DNA from 2 places in the Paraburkholderia sp. USG1 genome. Region 1 is predicted to be linked to the other one. Evidence: riboswitches for the same ligand, from Rfam matches in the RefSeq annotation. Region 1 holds a riboswitch; the other holds the start of a gene.
What was found. A riboswitch is a leader RNA that binds a small molecule or an ion and turns the genes downstream of it on or off. The one in region 1 is predicted to bind glycine.
Positions count from the first base shown of each region.

Region 2: another riboswitch for glycine. It lies ahead of NE850_RS06695 (D-amino acid dehydrogenase); the one in region 1 lies ahead of gcvT (glycine cleavage system aminomethyltransferase GcvT).

Region 1 is NZ_JAMWXW010000010.1:166,605-171,916, forward strand. It holds gene NE850_RS15780 (oxidoreductase) at 1-827, shown strand, start outside; gene NE850_RS15785 (hypothetical protein) at 1,025-1,375, shown strand; glycine riboswitch at 1,518-1,619, shown strand; glycine riboswitch at 1,653-1,816, shown strand; gene gcvT (glycine cleavage system aminomethyltransferase GcvT) at 1,900-3,018, shown strand; gene gcvH (glycine cleavage system protein GcvH) at 3,164-3,544, shown strand; gene gcvP (aminomethyl-transferring glycine dehydrogenase) at 3,622-5,312, shown strand, end outside.
Region 2 is NZ_JAMWXW010000004.1:53,437-58,748, forward strand. It holds gene NE850_RS06685 (acetate/propionate family kinase) at 1-283, shown strand, start outside; gene NE850_RS06690 (BON domain-containing protein) at 286-546, opposite strand; gene NE850_RS06695 (D-amino acid dehydrogenase) at 673-1,884, opposite strand; glycine riboswitch at 2,068-2,161, opposite strand; gene NE850_RS06700 (LysE family translocator) at 2,371-3,003, shown strand; gene NE850_RS06705 (MFS transporter) at 3,018-4,274, opposite strand; gene NE850_RS06710 (GNAT family N-acetyltransferase) at 4,538-5,065, opposite strand; gene NE850_RS06715 (XRE family transcriptional regulator) at 5,072-5,312, opposite strand, start outside.

The DNA of each region.
Region 1 (5,312 bases):
ACACGCATTTCGAACTGGCGCGCCGCACGCTGGAAGCGGGCAAGCACGTGGTGGTCGACAAACCGGTCACGCTGAATGCCGCCGACGCCCGCACGCTCGCCAACATCGCGCTCGCCCGCGGCAAGCTCTTCATGCCGTTTCACAACCGTCGCTGGGACGGCGATTTTCTGACGGTGCGGGATCTGCTCGCGAGCGGGGAATTGGGACGGGTCACGCAATACGAATCGCATTTCGACCGTTTCCGGCCGGAGGTGCGGCAGCGCTGGCGCGAGGAAGCGTCGCGCGGCGGCGGCTTGCTGCTGGACCTCGGGCCGCATCTGGTCGACCAGGCGTTGGCGCTGTTCGGCACGCCGCAGAGCTTGCTGGCCACGGTGCGCACGCATCGCGACGAGGCCAGCGCGCCGGACTACGTGCATATCCAGCTCGGCTATGGCGAGTTCGAAGTCGTGTTGCACGCCAGCGCGTTGACTGCTCTGGTCGCGCCGCGATTCACGATTCACGGCACGCGCGGCAGCTACATGAAATATGGGCTCGACACGCAGGAAGACCAGTTGAAGGCCGGCCTGCGACCCGGCGACGAAGGCTTCGGCGCCGGCAATGCGGCAGGCGTGCTGCGCGTGCTGGAAGGCAATCAGGAAGTGGACCGCGAGCTGCCGACGCGTAATGGAAATTACGCGGGCTTCTATATCGCCGTGGCCGACGCCATCCAGAACGGCGTGAAGTTCCCGGTCAGCGCGCAGGATGCCGTCGATGTAATGACAATTATCGAACTCGCCGCCCGCAGTTCGGAAGAAGGCATCCGGCTGCCGTTTGAACGCGTTCGCTGACCCGTTTGCCTGCGCGTCGGCACGGCTTGTGTACCTAAAACCGCACTCGCCGCCCACGCCGCACAGGCCACAATCCTGACAGGCCCGAAAGGAACATAACGTTACAAATAAGGCCGTGTTCCCGGTCAGCGTGCTCCGGCAGTCAGCCGTTGCTTTCCGAGTAACAACACAAAACCACAATGACTTCCGGAGAGTTCATGCCCCGTTCCATCCGCGCGCTTGCCGCGTGCGCCCTGCTCAGTTCCCTCGCCGCCTGTGTGGTGACGCCTCAACCCGCGCCCGCCCCTCGTCCCAGCCCGCAACAGATCGCGGATCAGCGCCTGCGCCAGGTCGACGGCCGCATCGAGAATCTCGGCCGCCGTATCGATAACCGCGTGAATCAGGGCTATTACCCGCCGCCCCAAGGCGGCGCGCTGCATCATCGCCTCGACGTGATCCGTCAGGAAGCGCACGACATGGCCGCGCAACATGGCGGCGGCCTGTCCAGCGACGAACAGCGCGTGCTGAATCAGGAACTGGACAACGCGGCACACGCCATCGGCGAATAATCGCCGCGCGTTCGGGCTACGGAGCACCAAGAGAGCTGGCATCACAATGCGCGCTTTTTTGACGAACGCCAAAGCGCCGCGTCAGGTGCCATGCCACTCGCGGGCCTTTATTTGACAAGCCCCCGGCCCTCGCGTACATTCGCCGCACGCGTCGGGAGAGCGTGCTGGCCGCAGAAAACCGCAGGCCGCGCCGCCGAAGGGGCACACCCGCAAACTCTCAGGCAAAAGGACCGACCGCGTCGGAAAACCCGTGTTGAGGCAGCATCAAGGCACCGGTTTTTCGCACTCTGGAGAGCGGCAGTAGCCGTCTGCATCGCGCGTTTCGTATGCGTGCGAGCAGATTTGGCAGGCTGCCCACCGAAGGGGCGCGCGTTTCACCGTGGCGGATTCACGTTCGCACGGCAACGCAATCTCTCAGGTATCGAGGACAGAGGGGCCATGCAACAACGCATCGCTCGCAGCCGTCAGGCCGCGAGGCGTAGCGCCGCATGGCCTTTTTTGTTTCGCGAGATGCCCGAGGCCCCATGACCGAACTCAAACACACCCCGCTCAACGCCACCCATCGCGCGCTCAATGCCCGCATGGTCGATTTCGGTGGCTGGGACATGCCCGTCAACTACGGCTCGCAGATCGACGAACACCGCGCCGTGCGCACCGACGCCGGCATGTTCGACGTCTCGCACATGTGCGTCGTCGATTTCACCGGCGAGCGCGTGCGCGCCTTCTTCGAATATGCGCTGGCCAATAACGTCGCCAAGCTGCAAACGCCCGGCCGCGCGCTGTACTCCTGCCTGCTGAACCCGAACGGCGGCGTGATCGACGACCTGATCGTCTATTACTTCGGCGAAGATCACTTCCGCGTGGTCGTCAACGCCGGCACCGCCGACAAGGACATCGCCTGGTTCGGCCGGCTCAACGCCGAAGGCGGCTTCGGCCTGACCATCACGCCGCGCCGCGACTACGCGATCGTCGCCGTGCAAGGCCCGAACGCTCGCGAAAAAGTCTGGCAAACCGTGCCGGCTACGCGCGCCGCCACCGAGGCGTTGAAGCCCTTCAACGCCGCCCGTATCGCAGACACGCCGTTCGGCGAATTGACGGTCGCGCGCACGGGCTACACCGGCGAAGACGGCTTCGAAATCATCGTGCCGGCGAATCGCGTCGAAGCACTGTGGAACGCGCTACGCGCGCAAGGTGTGCGCCCGGCCGGCCTCGGTGCGCGCGACACGCTGCGCCTCGAAGCCGGCATGAACCTGTACGGCCAGGACATGGACGACAATGTCTCGCCGCTCGACGCCGGCCTCGCCTGGACGGTCGACCTCACCTCGCCGCGCGACTTCGTGGGCAAGAGCAAGCTGGAAGCGGACGGTTCGCAGGCCGCGTTCGTCGGCCTGATCCTGCTGAAGGACAACGGCAAGGCAGCAGGCGTGCTGCGTGCTCATCAGAAAGTCGTCACGCCGCAGGGCGAAGGCGAAATCACCAGCGGCACTTTTTCCCCGACCATGCAGGAATCGATCGCCTTTGCGCGCGTGCCGAAAGGCGTGCAGCCGGGCGACACCGTTCACGTTCAGATTCGTGACAAAAACGTTCCCGCAAGCGTGGTAAAACTGCCGTTCGTGCGCAACGGCAAAGTGCTCGCGGTTTAAGCAGACCGGCGCGTGCGCAAACCTTCACAAGAAAACGCCGGGCCGCCCCAAGTTTTCTTGTTCCCCCTCGGGGGGACCTGGCGCGAAGCGACAGGTTTGGGGGCCCTTTTAGTTACTACCGAATCACACCGCATAGGAGCATCCGATGAGCATTCCGGCCGATCTGAAATACACCGAATCGCACGAGTGGGTCCGTACCGAAGCGGACGGCACGCTGACGGTCGGCATCACCGACCACGCGCAGGAAGCGCTCGGCGATATCGTCTTCTTCGAAGTGCAGGAACTGGGCAAGACCGTGAGCGCGGGCGACACCGTCGCCGTGATCGAATCGGTCAAGGCCGCTTCAGATATCTACGCACCGGTCTCGGGCGAAATCATCGAAGCGAACACCGCCGTGGCCGATACGCCTGATTTGGTCAACAGCACGCCGTACGATAGCTGGCTCTTCAAGATCAAGCCGGCCGCGGACGCCGCGCTGGACCGCCTGATCGACGCCGACGCATACAGCAAGTCGATCGGCGCCTGATTCACCATTCGTTAAAGTCAAACCGTCAGGTGCGGCGCGTCCCTCGCGCAGAGACAGCCGCACCGCCAGGAACACCCATGAAGCTCGAACACCCGGATCGTCTGATGAACCGCACTCCTCTCTCGCTCGCCGCGCTCGAAGTGCATGACGCCTTCGCCGAACGGCACATCGGCCCGGATTCGGCCGACCAGCAAGCGATGCTCGAAGCCCTCGGCTTCGCGTCGCGCGCCGCGCTGATCGACGCCGTCATTCCGAAGACGATCCGCCGCACCGAACCGCTGCCGCTCGGCCCCTTCGCGCAACCGAAGAGCGAAGCCGAAGCGCTCGCCGTGTTGCGCGAACTCGCGGACAAGAACCAGGTGTTCCGCTCGTACATCGGGCAGGGCTATTACAACGCGCACACGCCGACGGTGATCCTGCGTAACGTGCTGGAAAATCCGGCGTGGTACACCGCGTACACGCCGTACCAGCCGGAAATTTCGCAAGGCCGTCTGGAAGCGCTGCTGAACTTCCAGCAGATGATCGTCGACCTGACGGGTCTCGCGATCTCGAATGCGTCGCTGCTCGACGAAGCCACGGCCGCGGCCGAGGCGATGACGCTGCTGCAACGCATCGGCAAGCCGAAGTCGAACGTGTTCTATGTGGCCGACGACGTGCTGCCGCAAACCATCGAAGTGGTGAAGACGCGCGCCACGCCGGTCGGCATCGAAGTGAAAGTGGGCCCGGCTGCGGAAGCGGCGAACGCGAACGCGTTCGGCGTGTTGCTGCAATACCCGGGCGTGAATGGCGACGTGCGCGACTACCGCGCCCTGGCCGAAGCCATCCACGCAGCGGGCGGCCACGTGGTGGTCGCCGCCGACCTGCTCGCGCTGACCGTCCTCACGCCGCCGGGCGAATGGGGCGCGGACGTGGCCGTCGGCAATACGCAGCGCTTCGGCGTGCCGGTCGGCTTCGGCGGCCCGCATGCGGCTTACCTCGCCGTGCGCGACGAATTCAAGCGCCAGATGCCGGGCCGCCTCGTCGGCGTGACCGTCGACGCGCAAGGCAACCCCGCGCTGCGTCTCGCGCTGCAGACGCGCGAGCAACATATCCGCCGCGAGAAGGCCACCTCGAACGTATGTACCGCGCAAGCGCTGCTCGCGATCATGGCCAGCATGTACGCCGTCTATCACGGCCCGCACGGCCTGAAGACGATCGCGCTGCGCGTGAACCGCATCGCCGCGTTGCTGGCGGAAGGCGCGAAGCAACTCGGTTACACGCTCGCCAACGAAACCTTCTTCGACACGCTCACGTTCGAATCCGGCACGCACACGCAAGCGCTGCACGACGCCGCGCTTGCGAAGCGCATCAACCTGCGCCGCGTGAGCGACACGCAAGTCGGCCTGTCGGTCGACGAAACCACCACGCGCCGCGACCTGGCCGATCTGCTCGAAGTGTTCGCGCAAGCCGCGGGCGCCAAAGACATCCCGCACGTCGACACGCTCGACGAAAAGGTGTCCGCGTCGAACATTGCATCGGTGCCGGCCGCGCTCGAACGCACCAGCGCGTATCTCACGCACCACGTGTTCAATCGTCATCATTCGGAAACGGAAATGCTGCGTTATCTGCGCAGCCTGTCGGACAAGGATCTCGCGCTCGACCGCTCGATGATCCCGCTCGGCTCGTGCACGATGAAGCTGAACGCGACCTCGGAAATGCTGCCGGTCACGTGGCCTGAATTCGGCCAGATCCATCCGTTCGCGCCGGCCGAGCAAACCGTCGGCTATCG
Region 2 (5,312 bases), on a different contig from region 1:
GGGCGATACAAATGCGTCGCTGGCGCTCGATGCATTTGCCACAGCGGTGCGCAAGACGATCGGCGGCTATGCGGCGCTGCTGGGCGGAATCGATTTGCTGGTATTTACCGGCGGCATCGGCGAACACAGCCAGGAGATCCGGCGGCGCGTGTGCGACGGGCTCGCTTTCATGGGGCTAACGGAAGGCGATCCGGCGGGCAAGGTGAGGGCGATTCACACGGAAGAGGAAAAGCAGATCGCGAGGCATTGCCGCACGCTGTTGCGGCAAACGGATGCAGCCTGACTTCATTTGGGCTTGACGACGGTGTGATCCGAAACGCCGGTTACGCCGAACAGGCGGGTCACGTCTTCGAGTGCGGCGGTGCGTTGCTGATCGCGCTGCAGTTCGCCGCGTAGCGTGATGCGGCCGCGCGAGACGTGAACCTTTACGGCGTGTTCAGGGACCGCGGCGTCCCAGGCGAGACGCTGCGTCGCCTCCGCGGCGATCTGTGCATCGCTCAGGCGTGCGCTGTCCGCCTGGTGTTTCGCGGCGCGACCGTGTGGCATGCGTTCTCCACGGAAGTGATACGGATGGGAGAACACTAGCAGAAGTGGCGGATTTTGCTCGCATTGGATGACGGCGGTGAGATCAATACAATCCGCCGCCGTCGGCAAAAAAATCCCGCCGCAAGCCTACCGGATCGCGCCCGCCAGCGCCTGCGCCGTCGCGGCCGACAACGTCCAGCCCAGATGCCCATGCCCGGTGTTGTAGAACACGCCACGCCGCTTTCCTCGGCCTACCTTGGGCAACATGCTCGGCAGCATCGGCCGCAAGCCCGCCCAAGGGACCACGCGCGAGGTCGACACCTCGGGGAAATAACGCCGGGTCCAGTCCACTAGCGGCGCAATCCGGTCCGAACGGATATCGCGGTTGAAGCCGTTGATCTCGGCCGTGCCGGCCACGCGAAAGCGATCCATGCCCAACCGGCTCGTGACGATCTTCGCGCTATCGTCGAGCAGACTCACCCAGGGGGCACGCTGCTGGCTGATCTCGTCGTCGAGACAGACGGTGATCGAATAGCCTTTCACCGGGTAGATGTTCACGTGGTCGCCCAACATGGCCGCAAAATCTCGGCTCTTCACGCCGGCGCACACGACGACCCGCTCGAACGCAAACCGCTGCGATTCGCCTTCGAGATTGACCGCCAGCGAAAAGCGGCCCTCGCCAGGCTGCTCGATCGACGTGATCTCCGCGTCGTAGTGAAACTCGACGCCGTGCCGCACGCACGCCTGAGCGAGACCGCGCGTGAACTTGTGAATATCGCCGGTCGAATCGGACGGCGTGAAAAATCCGCCGTAGAAATCGCCATGCAGCGTGGGTTCGATGCCATGCAACTCGCCCGCCGTGACCGGGTTGCGGTCGAGTCCGCCTTCGCGCAACAGTTCGTTCACCTTGCTCGCAGCGTCGAATTCCTTGCGGGTCTTGTAGATGTGCAGAATGCCGCGCCGCTCCAGATCGAAGTCGATGCCCTCGGTCTCGGCAATCGAAAACAGATGCTCGCGCGCGGCAATCGCGAGCCGCACGGTTTCGACCGTGTTCGCCCGGTAGTGCGGAATCTGCCGCAGAAATTCGCCCATCCACGAGTATTTGTGCCAGGTGGGCGCGGGATTGAGCAGCAGCGGGGCGTCGCGCGTGAGCATCCAGCGCAGTCCTTTCATGACGGTGGCGGCGCTGTTCCAGACTTCGGCATTGCTGGCGGACAACTGGCCGCCGTTGGCGAACGAGGTCTCCATTGCCGCATAGCGATGGCGCTCGAAGACAGTAACGTGGTGGCCGCGCTGGGCGAGGGCGTGAGCGGTCGTGACGCCGGTAATGCCGGCGCCGATAATGGCGATTCGTGACATGACATGGTCCAGAGTAGTTGAGCATCACCGGTGTCGATTTCGTGTCGAAACCGGCGCTGATGCCCCATCTGTCCATGTACCTGAGAGTTTCTTCTCCGCAGCGGCCGGCCCGATGCGAGCCGTGTGCGGGGAATCCCCTTCGGTGGGCGCACAGGCTATGCCGATGCGCCGCTCTCCAGATGTTCCTGCTGCGCGGTCCTTTTGCCTGAGAGTTTCCGGGGCGGTTGCTCCGTCGGCGTCGTCACGAACATCTGACGATCTCTCCCGCGCTGCATTGCAGAACGGCTCGACAATACCGGTCAAAATAATTCGCCGCAAGTGTTTCCTGCAATGCACCGTGCGAGTAGCGGTCTGAAACGGCACGTCTGAAGATGAATGCGGTTTCTACTCCGATGCGAATCTTTCAAGCCGGCTGTGGGGCTGAAAGCGCCCGCATCGGCTATATTTGGCGGCACTATCCGACTTTCATTCGCAAAGGAGAATGCCGTGCCCGCCCTCACAACGTTGCTCGCCTTCGGTCTGGTCTCGCTCGGCATGGTGCTCACGCCCGGGCCGAACATGATCTATCTGATCTCGCGATCGCTCTGCCAGGGGCGCCGCGCGGGTCTCGTTTCGCTTGGCGGCGTCGCGCTCGGCTACGTGTTCTACATGTTCTGCGCCGCATTCGGCATTACCGCGCTGCTGTTGACTGTGCCGTACGCGTACGACGCATTGCGTTTCTGCGGCGCGCTCTATCTGCTGTATCTGGCATGGCAAGCGGTCAAGCCGGGTGGCCGCTCGCCGTTCCAGGTGCGCGACCTGCCGCACGACAGCCGCCGCAAGCTCTTCACGATGGGGCTCGTCACCAATCTCGCGAACCCGAAGATCGCGGTGATGTACCTGTCGCTGTTGCCGCAGTTCATTTCGCCGGGACACGGCAGCGTGCTTTCGCAATCGATCGCGCTGGGCTGCGTGCAGATCGTTATCAGCGTGACCGTCAATGCGTTGATCGCGAGCATGGCGGGCTCGATTGCCGTGTTTCTCGCCGGGCGCCCGGTGTGGCTGCTGGTGCAGCGCTGGTTGATGGGCACCGTGCTTGCCGGACTCGCGGTGCGCATTGCGCTCGATTCGCGCCGCTGATTTTTTGCGGCGCGTTATCCGCCGCGCGCCGAAGCGGAGCCCGAGCCCGAACCGGAACCCGAACCTCTGAACACCCAGCCGTTGAACAGCGCCCCGCATAGCATCAACGCGCTGGTGATGAGAAACACCGACTGCATGCCGAAGTGCGCCCCGACAAAGCCGCCCGCGAGCGGCCCTGTGACCTGTCCCGCGTAATTCGCCGAAGTCGCGTAGCCGAGGATATAGCCGGCGGAACGGTCGGGCACGTTATGGCGGATCACGCTCGTAATGCACGGCAACAGGCCGGCCAGCGCGAGCCCCATCAGAAAGCGCAGCACCACCAGTTGCAGGCCGCTCGTGACGAACGCCTGCGGCACGAGCAGCACCGCGCACACGCTGAGACACGTCACGATCACTTTCGGCGCGCCGATCCGGTCGGCGAGACGGCCCACGCGCGAAGCCGCCAGCACGCTGCCGAGCGCGGAGGCCGACATCACGAAGCCCGACACGAGCGTGACGTGCCTCGCGTCGTGCACCAGTTGGCCGACGTACACGGTGATGATCGGCTCGATCGACATGTTGGCGAACATCAGCAAGCCGGAGGTGAACAGCATCGCCAGCACGGGGCGCAGGTCCGGCACGGTGGCCCAGCCGGTGGCCGCCCGCTCCTCGTGCGATTTGCCGCGTGTGCGGTCCACCGGTTGTTCCTTGACGAGCAGCGTGGTCGCAATGAAAGCACAGAAGATCATCGCCCCCGCAATGAAAAACGTATTGCGGATGCCGATCAGCGGCGGCAGCGCGCCGCCTACCAGCGGGCCGACGAGACTGCCCGCCATCACGCCCGAGGCCAACGTGCCGAGCGCCCAGCCGGTGCGTCCGCGCGGCGTCTGCGTGGCGATCATGACGGTCGCGCCCGACGCATAGCCGCCGACGAGTCCCGCCAGAAAGCGCAGTCCCACCAGTTGCCAGACATTCTGCGCAAGCCCGAGCAGGGACATCACGACGGCCATGCCGAGACTCGCGCGAATCAGGATCAGCTTGCGTCCGTAGCGGTCGGCCATGCGTCCCCACAGCGGCGACACCAGCGCCGCGGCGAGGAACGTCGCGCCGAACGCGACGCCCGACCATTGCACGGCGGCCGCGGCCGGATGCACGCCGAGCTGCTGCACATAGAGCGGCAGGAACGGCAGCAGCAGGGTCATCGCGACGATGGTCGTGAACGAACCGAACAGACAGACATAGAGATTGCGCTGCCAGTGGGGCGCGCCGTCGGCGGGAGTGGCTGAACTCATCGAGGCAGGATGGGAAGCGAAACGCACAGGGTCGGGCCGCACGCGCGGCGAAAAGACGATTGTGCCTGAGCGCGGCCAATCGGGCTGCGGAGGCGGGCGAAGTATGGCCGATCGTGCTCATTCAGTGTCGTCCGGTGCCACTCGGTGTCACTCGGTGAAGCGGACGCAACGCGGCCGGGCAGACACGCGGATAGATGTTCAAGTATTCGAAGACGGCCTGACGTACAACGGCACAACGGCACAACGGCACATCCACGCCTCACTCATAGCGCCTTGTACATAATGGTGGTCGCGTCGAATTCATCGGAATGCGTGTCACGCGCGTATCCCGGGATCACGCCCGCCGTGCGATAACCCAGTGCGGTATAAAGCGGCTCGGCGTGGTCGCCGGTTCGGGTGTCGAGCGTGAGCAGTCTGCGCTGCAAGCCATGCGCATGGCGTTCGAGTTCCGTCATCAGCGCACGCGCAATGCCCTGGCGGCGCAAAGCCGGATGCACCAGCAGTTTGCGCACTTCGGCGCGATGCTGCTGATTCGGCATCGTGTCGTAATCCAGCTGTACTGTGCCCGCAATCGCTTCGCCGTGACGCGCAACCAGCAGCACCAGGCTGCCGGCACGCAACGAAGCCAGCACTTTGCCGCGCCAGAACGCCTCACATTCGTCGATGCCGCACGGCATCACAAAGCCGACGCTGGCGCCGTCATGCACACAGGCGCGCAGCAGTGCGCCGAGTTCGGGAAGCTGACGCACGAGGTCGTCGGCGGAGAAAGCGGTGAGGGTGGTCGCGCTCATGCTGGCTCACACGATGAAGAGAATGTAGCGGGCCCCGCTGTGCGCGGGCGTCACGAAAGCGCTTGCGCCGAACAGCTGATAGCGCAGGCAGTCGCCGGGTTGCAGGTTGTGGCTTTGGCCGTCGACGGTGATCTGCAGTTGCCCTTCGAGCAGGATCAGATGATGTTCGAGGCCGGGCCGCGGCGATGCGTCGTAGGTGATGCGCACGCCGGCATCGAGTTCGCATTCCAGCGCTTCGCCGCTCAAC